One region of the Streptomyces sp. NPDC002773 genome, then DNA from elsewhere that is predicted to be linked to it. Evidence: riboswitches for the same ligand, from Rfam matches in the RefSeq annotation. Region 1 holds a riboswitch; each other region holds the start of a gene.
The links. A riboswitch is a leader RNA that binds a small molecule or an ion and turns the genes downstream of it on or off. The one in region 1 is predicted to bind cobalamin.
Positions count from the first base shown of each region.

Region 2: linked by a shared signal. The riboswitch ahead of cobN (cobaltochelatase subunit CobN) and the one ahead of ABT034_RS24785 (ribonucleoside-diphosphate reductase subunit alpha) in region 1 are both predicted to bind cobalamin.
Region 3: linked by a shared signal. The riboswitch ahead of ABT034_RS08790 (cobalamin biosynthesis protein) and the one ahead of ABT034_RS24785 (ribonucleoside-diphosphate reductase subunit alpha) in region 1 are both predicted to bind cobalamin.

Region 1 is NZ_JBEOVO010000023.1:16,627-21,954, reverse strand. Features, by position in the region: gene mctP (monocarboxylate uptake permease MctP) at 1-1,142, shown strand, start outside; gene ABT034_RS24790 (GNAT family N-acetyltransferase) at 1,257-1,757, shown strand; cobalamin riboswitch at 1,813-1,944, shown strand; gene ABT034_RS24785 (ribonucleoside-diphosphate reductase subunit alpha) at 2,078-4,459, shown strand; gene ABT034_RS24780 (ribonucleotide-diphosphate reductase subunit beta) at 4,573-5,328, shown strand, end outside.
Region 2 is NZ_JBEOVO010000002.1:139,478-144,805, reverse strand. Features, by position in the region: gene ABT034_RS03270 (precorrin-2 C(20)-methyltransferase) at 1-777, opposite strand, end outside; gene ABT034_RS03265 (precorrin-8X methylmutase) at 774-1,427, opposite strand; gene ABT034_RS03260 (ferredoxin-like domain-containing protein) at 1,424-2,704, opposite strand; cobalamin riboswitch at 2,793-2,932, shown strand; gene cobN (cobaltochelatase subunit CobN) at 2,972-5,328, shown strand, end outside.
Region 3 is NZ_JBEOVO010000005.1:63,322-68,649, reverse strand. Features, by position in the region: gene ABT034_RS08795 (cobyric acid synthase) at 1-1,295, opposite strand, end outside; gene ABT034_RS08790 (cobalamin biosynthesis protein) at 1,292-2,275, opposite strand; cobalamin riboswitch at 2,307-2,449, opposite strand; gene ABT034_RS08785 (hypothetical protein) at 2,563-2,784, opposite strand; gene ABT034_RS08780 (inorganic phosphate transporter) at 2,797-4,065, opposite strand; gene ABT034_RS08775 (alpha/beta hydrolase) at 4,471-5,328, shown strand, end outside.

The DNA.
Region 1 (5,328 bases):
GCGGCGAGACCACCCACTGGTTCATCAAGGACCTGCCGCTGCTCATCGCCTTCGGTGTCCTCGCGGCGTACACGTACTCCTCGGGTCTGCGCGCCCCCGCGCTCATCGCCTTCGTCAAGGACACCCTGATCTACATCGTCATCGCGGTGGCGATCATCTACATCCCGATCAAGCTCGGCGGCTTCGACGAGATCTTCGCCAAGGCGGGCGAGACGTACGCGCAGACCAACGAGGCGACCGGCAAGCCGCGCGGCTCGCTCGTCCCCGGCGAGGCCGGCCAGTGGACGTACGCGACGCTCGCGCTCGGCTCGGCGCTCGCGCTCTTCATGTACCCGCACTCCATCACGGCGACCCTGTCGTCCCGGAGCCGTGAGGTCATCCGCCGCAACACCACGATCCTGCCGCTGTACTCGCTGATGCTGGGCCTGCTCGCGCTGCTCGGCTTCATGGCGATCGCCGCCGGGATCCAGGTGAAGAACGGGCAGCTCGCCATCCCGCAGCTGTTCGAGACGATGTTCCCGGACTGGTTCGCGGGCGTCGCGTTCGCCGCGATCGGCATCGGCGCGCTCGTCCCGGCCGCGATCATGTCGATCGCCGCGGCCAACCTCTTCACCCGCAACATCTACAAGGACTTCATCAAGAAGGACGCGACCCCGGCGCAGGAGACCAAGGTCTCCAAGATCGTCTCGCTTCTGGTGAAGGTCGGCGCGCTCGCCTTCGTCCTCACCATGGACAAGACCGTCGCCATCAACTTCCAACTGCTCGGCGGCATCTGGATCCTGCAGACCTTCCCCGCCCTCGTCGGCGGCCTCTTCACCCGCTGGTTCCACCGCTGGGCGCTGCTCGCCGGCTGGGCCGTCGGCATGCTCTACGGCACGGTCGCCGCGTACGGGGTCGCCAGCCCCACCCAGAAGCACTTCGGCGGCTCCTCGGCCGAGATCCCGGGCATCGGCGAGATCGGCTACATCGGTCTCACCGCCTTCGTCCTCAACCTCGTCGTCACGGTCGTCCTCACCTTCGTCCTCAAGGCCGTCAAGGCCCCGGAGGGCATCGACGAGACCTCCCCGTCCGACTACACGGCGGACGCCGGAGACGCCGGCGTGCAGACCAAGATGCCGAAGCTCGGCGCCGACACGCACTGACCGGCCCCACGGCCGCGACGCGCTGACCCGGCACACAGCCGCACCCGAAGGGCCCGGGATCCCCGCCATGGGATCCCGGGCCCCTTCGCGTCCCCGTGGAGGCACACTTCCCTCATGGACTTCACGATCAGGGCGGTACGGCCCGAGGAGTACGAGACGCTCGGGGAACTCACCGCGGGCACCTACCTGGACGACGGACTGCTGAAGTACGGGGCGCAGGACTTCTATCTGGACGTGCTGCGGGACACCGCGCGGCGGGCGCGCGAGAGCGAGGTGCTCGTCGCCGAGGACGCCGAGGGGCGGCTCCTCGGCGGAGTGACCTTCGCCACCGGCAACACCACCTGGGCGGACATCGCGGTCGCCGGCGAGGCCGAGTTCCGCATGCTCGCCGTCAGCCGGGAGGCCCGCGGCCGAGGCGTCGGAGAAGCCCTCGTACGGGCCTGTATCGAGCGCGCGAGGGCCCTCCCGGGGTGCGAGCGCCTCGTGCTCTCCACGGACGCGAAGATGGTCTCGGCGCACCGGATCTACGACCGCCTGGGCTTCGTCCGCACCCCGCACCGCGACTGGGAACCGACCCCGGGCCTTCTGCTGCGCACCTACGCCCTGGAGTTCTGACACCGGGCGGCGACACAACATGTGGGGGGTGCCATGAGCGGCGCCCCCCACATGTATGCTCGTGCTCGCTGTCGACGCAGGGGAATCCGGCGCGAATCCGGAACTGTCCCGCAACGGTGTGCTTCCTACGGATACGACCCATTCGTACGAGGTGAGTCCGACAACCTGCCGACAGCGCGCCCGGTCCGTCCGTTCCGGGTGCCACTGACGTCCGGGCCTCGCGGAGTGGGCCGGTGGAAGCGTCGCGTCCGGCGTTACGGATGCCCGCATGCCCGCCTTCCCCCGCCGCGGCCCCGAGCCGAGCGAGGGAGAGCCCCCACGTGACCATCGCGCCCGCCGATCCGGCTTCCGCCGAGGCTTCCGCGGTCGAGAGCGACGGCCCCGGGACCGTGCTGCTGCGGACCCTGACCGACCTCACCGCCGATCTCCCCGACACCGACCCCGGCAAGGTCGCCGCCGCCGCGCTCCGCGGCCGCAGCGCCGCGTCGGACGAGGCGGAACTGCGCGAGCTGGCCACCGAGGCGGCCGCGGGTCTGATCGCGGAGGACCCGGCGTACTCCCGGCTCGCCGCCCGGCTCCTGACGGTCACCATCGCCGACGAGGCGGCCGGCCAGGGCGCGTACTCCTTCTCCGCCTCCGTCGCCGTCGGCCACCGCGAGGGCCTGATCGCCGACCGCACCGCCGAGTTCGCCGCCCTGCACGCGGCCCGCCTCGACGCGACCATCGACCGGGCCGGCGACGACCGCTTCGGCTACTTCGGCCTGCGCACCCTCTACTCGCGCTACCTGCTGCGCCACCCGATCACCCGCAAGGTCATCGAGACCCCGCAGCACTTCATGCTCCGCGTCGCCTGCGGCCTCGCCGAGGACGACAGCACGCGCGCGCTCGACGAGGTCACGGCGCTGTACGGCCTGATGAGCCGCCTGGACTACCTCCCCTCCTCCCCCACGCTCTTCAACTCCGGCACCCGCCACCCGCAGATGTCCTCCTGCTACCTCCTGGACTCCCCGCAGGACGAGCTGGACTCCATCTACGACCGCTACCACCAGGTGGCGCGCCTCTCGAAGCACGCGGGCGGCATCGGCCTCTCGTACTCCCGCATCCGGGCCCGCGGTTCGCTGATCCGCGGCACCAACGGGCACTCCAACGGCATCGTGCCGTTCCTGAAGACCCTCGACGCCTCCGTCGCCGCCGTGAACCAGGGCGGCCGCCGCAAGGGCGCCGCCGCCGTCTACCTGGAGACCTGGCACGCGGACATCGAGGAGTTCCTGGAGCTCCGCGACAACACCGGCGAGGACCAGCGCCGTACGCACAACCTGAACCTGGCGCACTGGATCCCGGACGAGTTCATGCGCCGCGTCAACGCCGACGCCGACTGGTCGCTGTTCTCCCCGGCGGACGTGCCCGAGCTGGTCGACCTGTGGGGCGAGGAGTTCGACGCCGCCTACCGCGCCGCCGAGGCCAAGGGCCTGGCCCGCAAGACGATGCCGGCCCGCGACCTGTACGGCCGGATGATGCGGACGCTGGCCCAGACCGGCAACGGCTGGATGACCTTCAAGGACGCCTCGAACCGTACGGCCAACCAGACCGCCGAGCCCGGCACGGTCGTCCACTCCTCCAACCTGTGCACCGAGATCATCGAGGTCACGAACGACGGCGAGACGGCCGTCTGCAACCTGGGCTCGGTCAACCTGGGCGCGTTCGTGGACGCCTCGTCCCAGGACATCGACTGGGAGCGCCTGGACGCGACCGTCCGCACCGCCGTCACGTTCCTCGACCGGGTCGTCGACATCAACTTCTACCCGACCGAGCAGGCGGGCCGCTCCAACGCCCGCTGGCGGCCGGTGGGCCTGGGCGCGATGGGCCTCCAGGACGTCTTCTTCCAGCTGAAGCTGCCGTTCGACTCCGCCGAGGCCCGCGCGCTCTCGACGAAGATCTCCGAGCGGATCATGCTCGCCGCGTACGAGGCCTCCGCCGACCTCGCCGAGCGCAACGGCCCGCTGCCGGCCTGGGAGAAGACCCGTACGGCCCGCGGTGTCCTGCACCCCGACCACTACGACGTCGAGCTGAACTGGCCGGAGCGCTGGACGGCGCTGCGCGCCCGCATCGCGTCGACCGGCATGCGCAACTCCCTCCTCCTCGCCATCGCGCCGACGGCGACCATCGCCTCGATCGCCGGCGTCTACGAGTGCATCGAGCCGCAGGTCTCCAACCTCTTCAAGCGCGAGACGCTCTCCGGCGAGTTCCTCCAGGTCAACTCCTACCTGGTCGACGAGCTGAAGAAGCTCGGCGTGTGGGACGCGCAGACCCGCGAGGCCCTGCGCGACGCCAACGGCTCCGTCGCCGGCTTCACCTGGGTTCCGGCCGAGGTCCGCGAGCTGTACCGCACGGCGTGGGAGATCCCGCAGCGCGGCCTGATCGACATGGCCGCGGCGAGGACCCCGTTCCTGGACCAGTCGCAGTCCCTGAACCTCTTCCTCGAAACCCCGACCATCGGCAAGCTGTCGTCGATGTACGCGTACGCCTGGAAGCAGGGCCTGAAGACGACGTACTACCTGCGCTCCCGCCCGGCGACCCGGATCGCCCGCGCCGCCCAGGCGTCGACGACCGCCGCCCCCATCCCCGTCCAGCAGGCGGCCCCCGACGCGGACGCCCTCGCCTGCTCCCTCGAAAACCCCGAGTCCTGCGAGGCCTGCCAGTAATGAGTGCCCACCCGTCGCCCGACCGCCACCCCTCAACGACGGCGCTGCGCGCCGGCACCTCTTCTTCCGACAAGAACCTCCTCGACCCGGGCTTCGAACTGACCCTCCGTCCGATGCGCTACCCGGACTTCTACGAGCGCTACCGCGACGCCATCAAGAACACCTGGACCGTCGAGGAGGTCGACCTCCACTCGGACGTCGCCGACCTCGCCAAGCTCACCCCGGGCGAGCAGCACATGATCGGCCGCCTGGTCGCGTTCTTCGCGACGGGCGACTCGATCGTCTCGAACAACCTGGTCCTCACGCTCTACAAGCACATCAACTCCCCGGAGGCGCGCCTGTACCTGTCGCGCCAGCTGTTCGAGGAGGCCGTGCACGTCCAGTTCTATCTGACGCTGCTCGACACCTACCTGCCCGACCCGGACGACCGCGCGGCCGCGTTCGACGCGGTCGAGGAGATCCCCTCGATCCGCGAGAAGGCGCAGTTCTGCTTCCGCTGGATGGACTCGGTAGAGAAGATCGACCGCTTGGAGACCCAGGCCGACCGCCGCCGCTTCCTCCTGAACCTGATCTGCTTCGCCGCGTGCATCGAGGGCCTGTTCTTCTACGGCGCCTTCGCCTACGTCTACTGGTTCCGCTCCCGCGGCCTGCTCCACGGCCTGGCGACGGGCACCAACTGGGTGTTCCGGGACGAGACGATGCACATGAACTTCGCCTTCGAGGTCGTGGACACCGTCCGCAAGGAGGAGCCGGAGCTCTTCGACGACGCGCTCCAGCAGCAGGTCACCGACATGCTGAGGGAAGCCGTCGAGGCGGAGCTGCAGTTCGGCCGCGACCTGTGCGGCGACGGCCTGCCCGGCATGAACACC
Region 2 (5,328 bases), on a different contig from region 1:
CGGGCCGGTGCCGACGACGACGACCTCGCCCCGTTCCCGTACGGGAAGGGCCTGGTCGATACGGGAGGGGAGGACGGCGACGGAGAAGTACGGGACGGACGCCGGGTCGACGTCCGTCAGCCGCTCCGTCCGCTCGCCCGCCATGAACGCCCGCTCCACGTACCGGGCGTCGTCGAGCCGGCCGGCCCGCTCCAGGGCCCGCTTCACGGTGGGGAAGGTGCGGCCGAGCTTCATCACGACCGCCGAGTCGGTGCCCGCGAGCCGGGCCGTCAGCTCGTCCTCCGGCAGGGTGCCGGGGATGATCGTGAGGACCTCCTCCGCCTCGCACAGCGGCTCGCCGAGGCGGGCCGCTGCGGCGCTGACCGAGGTGACGCCGGGGATGACGGTCGTGTCGTAGCGGTCCGCGAGCCGCTTGTGCATGTGCTGGTACGAGCCGTAGAACAGCGGGTCGCCCTCGGCGAGGACGGCGACCGTGCGCCCTGCGTCGAGATGGGCGGCGAGGCGGGCCGCGGCCTCCTCGTAGAAGTCGTCGAGGGCGCCCCGGTAGCCGCCGGGGTGGTCCGTGGTCTCCACGGTGAGCGGGTACATCAGCCGCTCCTCGATGTGGTCCTCGCGGAGGTGCTCGGCGGCGATCGAACGGGCGATGGAGCGGCCGTGGCGGGCCGAGTGGTACGCGATCACGTCGGCGGCGGCGATGGCCTTCACGGCTGCCACGGTCATCAGGTCCGGGTCGCCGGGGCCGAGGCCGACGCCGTACAGCTTGCCGGGCGCGGTCACTGCTGGATCTCCGCTTCGTGGGCGAGCGCGTTGATCGCGGCGGCCGTCATCGCGCTGCCGCCGCGGCGGCCGCGGACGACGAGGTGTTCAAGGCCGAGGTCCTGGGCGGCCAGGGCGTCCTTCGACTCGGCGGCGCCGATGAAGCCGACCGGTATGCCGAGGACGGCGGCGGGCTTCCCCGCCCCCTTGGCGATCATCTCCAGGAGGTGGAAGAGCGCGGTGGGCGCGTTGCCGATGGCGACGACGGAGCCTTCGAGGCGGTCCCGCCACAGTTCGAGGGCGGCGGCGGAGCGGGTGGTGCCGAGCTCGGCGGCCAGGCCCGGCACGGACGGGTCGGAGAGGGTGCAGATCACCTCGTTGTCGGCGGGCAGCCGCTTGCGGGTGACACCGCTGGCGACCATCTGGGCGTCGCAGAGGATCGGCGCGCCGCCGCGGAGGGCGGCGCGGGCGCTCGCGACCACGCCGGGGGAGTAGGCGATGTCCCGCACGAGGTCGGTCATGCCGCAGGCGTGGATCATCCGGACCGCCACCTGGGCGACGTCGGCGGGCAGGCCCGCGAGATCCGCCTCGGCGCGGATCGTGGCAAAGGACCGGCGGTAGATCTCCGCCCCGTCCTTCTCGTAGTCGAACATGGTGTCGCTCTCGCTCATCTCGTGGGGGTTGCCGGGCCGCGGGCCGCCGCGACGGCTTCTGACAGGGAGGTACGGGAGGCGGGGACGCCGTCCACCAGGTAGGTGTCGTCGCCGGTGGCGAGGACCTCGATCCGGTCGCCGTACGGGTGCCCGCAGCCGCGTGCGCACCCGGAGAAGTGCACGGGAAGCCGCCCCGCGGGCGCGGCGAGGGCGTCCGCCCGTACGTCGGCGAGAGACTTGGCGCAGCCGGGCCGCCCGGTGCAGACGGTGACACCGGCGCCGGGGGCGTCGGGCCGGGTGATCAGGCCGTACGACTCAAGGCGCGCGAGCCGGTCGTGAGCCGTACGCGTACCGGCGCCGACGACGACCACCCCGCGCCACGGCGTCAGCCGCACCTCGTCGGCCGGAAGCAGGGCCCGCAGCTGAGCGGCGGTCAGCCGGCCGAGCGGCGCGAGGACGTAGAGCGCGCCGCTCCGGAGCACGCCGGGGGCGGGCGGCGGGGACGCGGGCAGGGGCGGTACGGGTACGGGCTCGGGTACGCGTACGGGTTCGCGGCCGGGGTCGGCCACGGGCTCCGTCGTGATGCCCGCCGCCGTCAGGGCGCCCGCCCAGTCCGGCGCGTGGTCGTCGGGGAGTTCCTGGGGGCGCCAGGCCCCGTTGCCGGCCGCCTCGGCCGCGTCGAGGAACGCGAGGGCGGCGGCGAGGGCGGCACGGACGGCGTCGGCGGCGGCGAGCCGGAAGACCGTCGGGCCGAGCCGCAGCAGGACGGACCCGTCCTCTCCTGCGACCAAGCTCACATCCCCGCCGAGCGGGGCGACGTCACCGCGCCCGTCGTCCAGGACGAACAGGAACCGTCCCGAGAGGGCCGCCGCCCGGGGCTCGGCGCACAGTGCGGCGTCCAGCCGGCGCGCCCACAACTGCACGTCCCCGTGGCCGAGTCCGTCGAGTCCCGCGGTGGGCGAGGCGACGATGTTGCGGACGCGTTCGTGGCTGGGGGAGGGCAGCAGGCCCGCCTCCGCGAGGAGCGCCGCGAGCTCCGCCCCGCAGTCGTCCGAGAGGCCCCGCAGCTCCGCGTTGCCGCGCGAGGTGATGCTGATCCGCCCGTCGCCCAGGGTCTCCGCGGCGGCCGCGAGCACCTCGACCTGACGAGGCGTCAGGCGTCCGGCGGGCAGGCGGAGTCGGGCCAGGCGGCCGTCCTCGGCGAGGTGCAGGCGCAGCGCCCCGGGGCAGGCGTCGCCACGGTCCCGTATGCGAGCTTCGCCCGCTCCGGGCGTCGTGGGTGGGGTGGGCGGCATGGCGGCGAGCATACCGACGGGGAACGGCGCGGCCACCGGGTGTGACCAGACCGACCCGGCGGCCCGCCCCGGGCCGCGGGCGGCACGATCTAGGATGCAGATCGGCATGGGGTCCCAGGACCCCGGGGAGGAAGCCCGGTGAGATTCCGGCGCGGTCCCGCCACTGTGAGCCCGTACCAGGCACGACGGAACGGGTGAGTCAGGAACTCCTGCCGTCCATACGACCACCCGGGGCGCGGACAACCCCGAGGAAGGCCTGCGCTCGCCATGCTTCTGCTGCTGTCGCACTCCGACACCGACCTGCTCAGTGCCCGCGCGGCGAACGCTGCCTCGGCCGGCGGCCCGGTGGAGTACCGCTTCGCCAACCCGGCCCGTCTCCCCCTCGCCGAACTGCCCGGCCTCCTGGACGGCGCCGACCTCGTCGTCGTACGGCTCCTCGGCGGTCTCCGTTCCTGGGAGGAGGGCCTGGACGCGCTCCGCGCCGCCGGAAAGCCCGTGGTCGTCCTCAGCGGCGAACAGGCGCCCGACGCACAGCTGATGGAGGCGTCCACCGTCCCCATCGGCGTCGCCACCGAGGCGCACGCCTACCTCGCGCACGGCGGCCCCGGCAACCTGGAGCAGCTCGCCCGCTTCCTCTCCGACACCGTCCTGCTCACCGGCCACGGCTTCGAGGCCCCGGCCGCCGCCCCCACCTGGGGCCCGCTGGACCGGGTCGCGAAGAACGACAGCGGCCCGACCGTCGCCGTGCTCTACTACCGCGCCCACCACATGAGCGGCAACACCGGCTTCGTCCGCACTCTGTGCGAGGCGATCGAGGACACCGGCGCGCAGGCGCTCCCGCTGTACGTGGCGTCCCTGCGCGCGCCCGAGCCGGAGCTGCTCGACCGTCTCCGTACCGCCGACGCCATCATCACCACCGTCCTCGCCGCGGGCGGCACCAAGCCGGCCGAGGCGCAGGCCGGCGGCGACGAGGAGGCCTGGGACGCGGGGGCGCTCGCCGCGCTCGACGTGCCGATCCTCCAGGCGCTGTGCCTGACCGGTTCGCGGTCCGCGTGGGAGGAGAACGACGAGGGCCTCTCCCCGCTGGACGCCGCCAGCCAGGTCGCCGTGCCCGAGTTCGACGGCCGGCTGATCACCGTCCCGTTCTCCTTCAAGGAGATCGACGAGGACGGTCTGCCCGCGTACGTGGCGGACGCCGAGCGCGCCGCCCGCGTCGCCGGGATCGCCGTACGGCACGCCCGCCTCCGGCACATCCCGAACGCCGAGAAGAAGCTGGCGCTCGTCCTCTCCGCGTACCCGACGAAGCACTCCCGCATCGGCAACGCCGTCGGTCTCGACACCCCCGCGTCCGCCGTCTCCCTCCTGCGCCGCCTCCGTGAGGAGGGGTACGACTTCGGGCCCGTGGAGGACCTCCCCGGCCTCGTCTCCGGCGACGGCGACGAGTTGATCTACGCCCTCATCGAGGCCGGCGGCCACGACCAGGACTGGCTGACGGAGGAGCAGCTCGCCCGCAACCCGGTCCGTATCCCGGCCGCCGACTACAAGCGCTGGTACGCGACCCTGCCCGAGGAGCTCCGCACCCACGTCGAGGAGCACTGGGGTCCGGCGCCCGGCGAGATGTTCCTCGACCGCTCGCGCAACCCGGAGGGCGACATCGTCCTCGCCGCCCTGCGGCGCGGGAACCTGCTCATCCTCATCCAGCCGCCGCGCGGCTTCGGCGAGAACCCGATCGCGATCTACCACGACCCCGATCTCCCGCCGTCCCACCACTACCTGGCCGCCTACCGGTGGATCGCCGCCCGCGCCGAGGACGGCGGCTTCGGCGCCGACGCCATGGTCCACCTCGGCAAGCACGGCAACCTGGAGTGGCTGCCCGGCAAGAACGCCGGCCTGTCCGCCGCCTGCGGCCCCGACGCGGCCCTCGGCGACATCCCGCTGATCTACCCGTTCCTCGTCAACGACCCGGGCGAGGGCACCCAGGCCAAGCGGCGCGTCCACGCCACCCTTGTCGACCACCTGGTGCCGCCGATGGCCCGCGCCGACTCGTACGGCGACATCGCACGCCTGGAGCAGCTGCTCGACGAGTACGCGCAGATCTCCTCCATGGACCCGGCGAAGCTGCCCGCGATCCGCGCCCAGATCTGGACGCTGATCCAGGCCGCCAAGCTCGACCACGACCTGGGTCTGGAGCAGCGCCCGGAGGACGACGGCTTCGACGACTTCCTGCTGCACGTCGACGGCTGGCTGTGCGAGGTCAAGGACGCCCAGATCCGCGACGGTCTGCACGTCCTCGGCGGCGCCCCGGAGGGCGAGGCCCGGGTCAACCTGGTCCTCTCCATCCTGCGCGCCCGCCAGATCTGGGGCGGCACGCAGGCGCTTCCCGGTCTGCGCGAGGCCCTCGGCCTCGACGAGTCGGCCGCGACCCGCACCACCGCCGACGAGGCGGAGGCCAAGGCCCGCGAGCTGGTCGAGGCCATGGAGGCGGCGGACTGGTCGGTGGACGCGGTGCCGACCCTGGCCGCCGCGTACGGCCCCGAGGTCGCCGCCGTCCTCCGCTTCGCCTGCGAGCAGGTCGTGCCGCGCCTGGCGTCGACGACCGACGAACTCACGCACGCCGTGCACGC
Region 3 (5,328 bases), on a different contig from region 1:
TCGCTCTCCAGCGAGCCGTGCCAGTGCGTGCCCCAGACCGCGCCGACCCGGCACCCGTCGAGGAACGGCTCCCCACCCTCCACAGAGGCGACCCCGTGGTGGATCTCGTACCCCTCCACCCGCTCCCCGAGCGCCTCACCGACCGGCCGCTCCAGGGTCTTCTCGCGCGCGAACCGGACCCGTACGGGCAGCAGCCCGAGCCCGTCGACGGCGCCCGCCCGCGACTCGACCTCGTCCTCGATGTGCTCGCCGAGGACCTGGAAGCCGCCGCAGATGCCGAGCACCGGCCGTCCCTCGGCCGCGCGCCGGGCCAGCTCGTCCGCCAGACCCCGCTCCCGCAGCCAGGCGAGCGCCGCCACCGTCCCGCGTGTGCCGGGCACGACGACGAGGTCCGCGTCGACGAGCTCCTCGGGCCGGTCGACGAACCGAACCACCACACCCGGCTCGGCCGCCAGCGCGTCGACGTCCGTGAAATTGGACATCAGCGGTACGGCGCAGACGGCGACCCGCAGGACGTCCGCGCCGACCGGCGGCGCCACGACCGACTCCCGGACCGTGCCGCGCAGCGAGACCCGCAGCCCGTCCTCCTCGTCGATGCCGAGCCCGTGCGCGTACGGCAGGACGCCGAAGGTCCGGCGCCCGGTGAGGCCGTACAGCATGTCGAGCCCGGGTTCGAGCAGGGTCACATCGCCCCGGAACTTGTTCACCAGATAGCCCGCGACCAGCGACTGGTCCTCGGGCGAGAGCAGCGCCGTCGTGCCGAAGAACTGTGCGAAGACCCCGCCCCGGTCGATGTCGCCGACCACGACCACGGGCAGCTTCGCGGCCCGTGCGATGCCCATGTTCACGATGTCGGTGCGCCGCAGGTTGATCTCGGCCGGGCTGCCCGCGCCCTCGCAGATCACCGCGTCGTACGTGCTCCGCAGCTCCTCCAGGCACGCGAGGACCGGCTCGAACAGCTCCTTCTGCCGCCCCCCGTGGTAGCCACGCGCGCTCAGCTCGCCCACCGGTTTGCCCATCAGGACGACCTGGCTGGAACGGTCGCTGCCCGGCTTGAGCAGCACCGGGTTCATCAGCGCGGTCGGCTCGACGCGCGCGGCCTGCGCCTGCATGGCCTGGGCACGGCCGATCTCCGCGCCCTCCCTCGTCACGAAGGAGTTGAGGGACATGTTCTGTCCCTTGAACGGCGCCACCTTCAGGCCCTTGCGGACCAGCCAGCGGCAGATGCCGGCCGTCACGACGCTCTTGCCGGCGTCGGACGTGGTCCCGGCGACGAGCAGCCCCCCACCCCTCATGCGTTCCTCCGCTTCCACGCGCTCACGATCAGCCGGCCGCCCACGCAGGCGGCCAGGGTCAGTCCGGTGACCCGGCGGGACAGCTGGACCGCCCGGTCGATGTCGGCGACCTCGACGGGCCGCCCCTCCCCGTTGAGCACCGGCCGGTGTTCGACCCGGCCGCCGTACGAGAGCGTCCCCCCGAGCCGTACGCCGAGCGCGCCCGCGAAGGACGCCTCCACCGGGCCGGCGTTGGGGCTCGGGTGCTTCGGGGCGTCCGCCCGCCAGGCCCGTACGGCCCCGCGCGGATCGCCGCCCGCCACCGTCGCGAGCGCGGCCGTCAGCCGGGCACCGGGCCAGCCGGCCACGTCGTCGAGCCGGGCCGAGGCCCAGCCGAAGCGGCGGTGGCGGGGCGACTTGTGGCCGACCATCGCGTCCAGGGTGTTGACGGCCCGGAAGCCGAGCAGGCCGGGCACGCCCGCGACCGCGCCCCAGAAGAGGGCGCCGACGACGGCGTCGGAGGTGTTCTCGGCGACCGATTCGACGACCGCGCGGGCCATCGCGGGCCCGTCAAGGGACTGCGGGTCGCGCCCGCACAGGTGCGGAAGGCGTTCCCGGGCCACTTCGAGGTCCCCGGCGGCGAGCGCGCCGCCGATCGCGCGGGCCTCCCGGCCCAGGGTCGTACCGCCGACGACGGCCCAGACGGAGACCGCGGTCAGCGCCGCGGAGGCGGCCGGCCGGTTCCGTACGGTCCGTGCGGCGAGCGCGCCGAGGGCGGCGGTGGAGCCGGCGCAGACGGCGGTGTGCAGGGCGCCCCAACCGCGGTGGTCGCGGTGGAGCCGCTGTTCGACCGCGGCGGCCGCCCGGCCGAAGGCGGCGACGGGATGTCCACGGCGGGGGTCTCCGACGAGCAGGTCGGCGGCGAGACCGGCGGCCGCGCCCCACGCGAAGACGCCGGGGGATCGGAAGGGACGGAAGGGTCTGCGGCCGCGGCCGGGCATGGCGCATGTCCTCACTCAGGGTCCGCGCCCTGGATCGACGTGACCGGCGGCGAGAGTTCCTGACTCCCGGACCCTTCGGATCCGGTCACAGTGGCGGGACCGCGCCGGATTCGCACCGGACTTCCTCTACTGCCGCCGTAATGGCCTCGGCAGTCCACCACGCCCGGGAACAGCCGTCAACTCACCCTTGACCTGCACCGCGTCACTGTGCGAAGCACCACAAACACGACGGCCGGGCGGCCCGTACCCGAAGGTACGGACCGCCCGGCCGAGGGGCCGCGGGACCGTCAGACGACGATCAGGTAGATGCCGTACGCCACGGCCGCGAGGCACAGGGCGAAGCAGGCGTAGGCGCCGGTGCGGGCCAGGGCGGCGGAGCCTCCCTGGGCGGCGGCCTGCTCCTGCTTGGAGAGGCCGATGATGCCGAGGGTGAAGAGGCCCACCAGGGCTACGGTCGCCGCGAGGCTGACTCCGAAGACGGAGCCGAGGGCTGCCCAGTCGATCTTCATGTCGTTCGTTCCTTACACCGCTGCGGCGGGGGCCTGGGGAGCGGCCGGGTCGGTGGGAACCGGCGCGGGGATGGTGGTCTTGAGGTCCTCGTCCGCGACGGCGGCGAAGGAGCCGGCCGTGGGCGGCGGGGTGACGGCCGCCATGGCGGTGGTCACCACACCCGCGGGCTCGGCGTCGAGGTCGTCGGCGGTGACGTTGTGGTGGTCGACCGGCTTGCGGCGGGACAGCGACCAGATGACGGCCGAACCGCCGACCAGGAGGACCGCGACGGCGGCGATGCCCCAGGGGCCCTGCTTGGTGAGGAACTCGGCACCGGCGCCGACCAGGCCCGCGGCGGGCAGGGTCAGACCCCAGGCGACGAACATCCGGGTCGCGGTGGACCAGCGGACGACACCGCCCTTGCGGCCGAGGCCCGCGCCCATCACGGCACCCGAGCAGGACTGGGTGGTGGAGAGGGAGAAGCCGAGGTGCGAGGAGGCCAGGATGACCGTCGCGGCGCTGGTCTGGGCGGCGAAGCCCTGCTGCGGCTGGAGGTCGGTGAGGCCCTTGCCCATGGTGCGGATGATGCGCCAGCCGCCGAGGTAGGTGCCGAGGGCGATCGCGACACCGGCGGCGACGATGACCCAGAGGGGCGGGTTCGAGCCGGGCGCGACGACGCCCTGGGTGACGAGCGCCAGGGTGATGATGCCCATCGTCTTCTGGGCGTCGTTGGTGCCGTGGGCGAGGGAGACGAGACCGGCGGAGGCGATCTGGCCGACCCGGTAGCCCTTGGCGGTGTGCTTCTCGTCGGTCTTCGCACCGATCTTGTACGTCAGCCTGGTGGCCAGCATCGCGGCGAGACCGGCGACGAGCGGCGCGGCGATCGCGGGGATGAGGACCTTGGTGACGATGGTCGGGCCGTTGACCGCGGACCAGCCGGCCGACATGACCGCGGCGCCGATGAGGCCGCCGAAGAGGGCGTGGGACGAGCTGGACGGCAGGCCCAGGAGCCAGGTCAGCAGGTTCCACAGGATGGCGCCCACGAGCGCCGCGAAGATCACTTCTGTGCGAATGCCCTCTTCGTTGATGATCCCGCCGGAGATCGTCTTGGCGACCTCCACGGACAGGAACGCGCCGACGAGGTTCAGCACGGCGGACATGGCCACCGCCGTCTTCGGTTTGAGAGCACCGGTCGAGATGGTCGTGGCCATCGCGTTGGCGGTGTCGTGGAAACCGTTCGTGAAATCGAACACGAGAGCTGTCACGACCACAATGGCGAGCAGCAGCGTGATGTGTTCCATTTACCCAGGCAATCGTTTGACGTCAGTGGCTAGCCGAACGTAGGCAACCTGAGTGAACGGAAGGTGAACTGGGTCCGGCGTTGTGGTGACCCGATCCGGTGTCAAGGGATTCCGCTTACGGTCCCGGCGGGCGAGCTGTCCACGATGCGGTCACCCCGCAACCCCGGGTAATCCCGGCCTTCACCGGGCACATGCGACCTGCCCCGGTTCCTCCCCGGCCGCCCCGTTCCGCTCCCTGGACCGCACCACCCGACCGGGCGACCCCGCGGACGAGACCCATGTCACTCGCCGGAGTGGCCCGAGGGGCCCTCGCGTCCTTCCCGGAATGGCCGGAAGAAGTCCCTGCCCGGCCCCGGCCGGGTCCGCCCGGTGGCAGGCCGCCCCCACCCTGCCGACACTGGGAGCGTGCGCCCGGCTACAGCGACGGCAGCGGCCGTCACCACCCTGCTCGGTGTCGGCGCGGTCGCGGTCGCGGCCGGCCGGTACGCCAGCGACGCCGCCCTCAAGGCGCCGTCCGGACCATCCCTGCCCGGGGACCCACGCCTCACCGTGCACGCCACCGGCGCCGAGCGGATCACCCTCACCCGCAGCCTCGCCTCGCTGCGCCCCGGCACGTACGGACTCGAGGGCCCCGACCTGCACGCCGTCGTCGGCCCCGTCCTCGAACGGGTCCCCCACACCGCCGACACCGTCGTCCGGCGTCTGGAACGGGTCGAACTCGGCGCGCTCGGCCCCGGCGCCCGCGTCCGGTTCACCCCCCAGCTGCACCGCGGCACACCGCTCGGCGCCCTCGGGCTCGCCCACGAGGACGTCGAGATCCCCGGCGAGCTCGGCCCCCTGCCCGCGTGGCTGGTGCCAGGACCCCGCCCCACCTGGGTGATCGCCCTGCACGGCCTCGGCACCACCCGCGAGCATCCGCTGAACGTCGTCCCCTTCTACGCGCGCCGCAGGATCCCCGTCCTCGTCCCCGCCTACCGCGGCGACGAAGGGGCGCCCGCCACCCCGGACGGCCTGGCCCGGTTCGGCGACTCCGAATGGCGCGACGTCGACGCCGCCATCCGCTACGCGATCCGCCGGGGCGCGGCCACCGTCGTCCTGCACGGCTGGGGGACCGGGGCCTCGATGGCCCTGCGCGCCGCCGCCGAGTCGGGGGTGCGCGACCGGATCGCCGGCCTCGTCCTCGACTCCCCGGTCCTGGACTGGGAGGCCACCCTCCGCAACCTCGCCGCGGCCCGGCACGTCCCGGCCCCGCTGCTCCCGCTC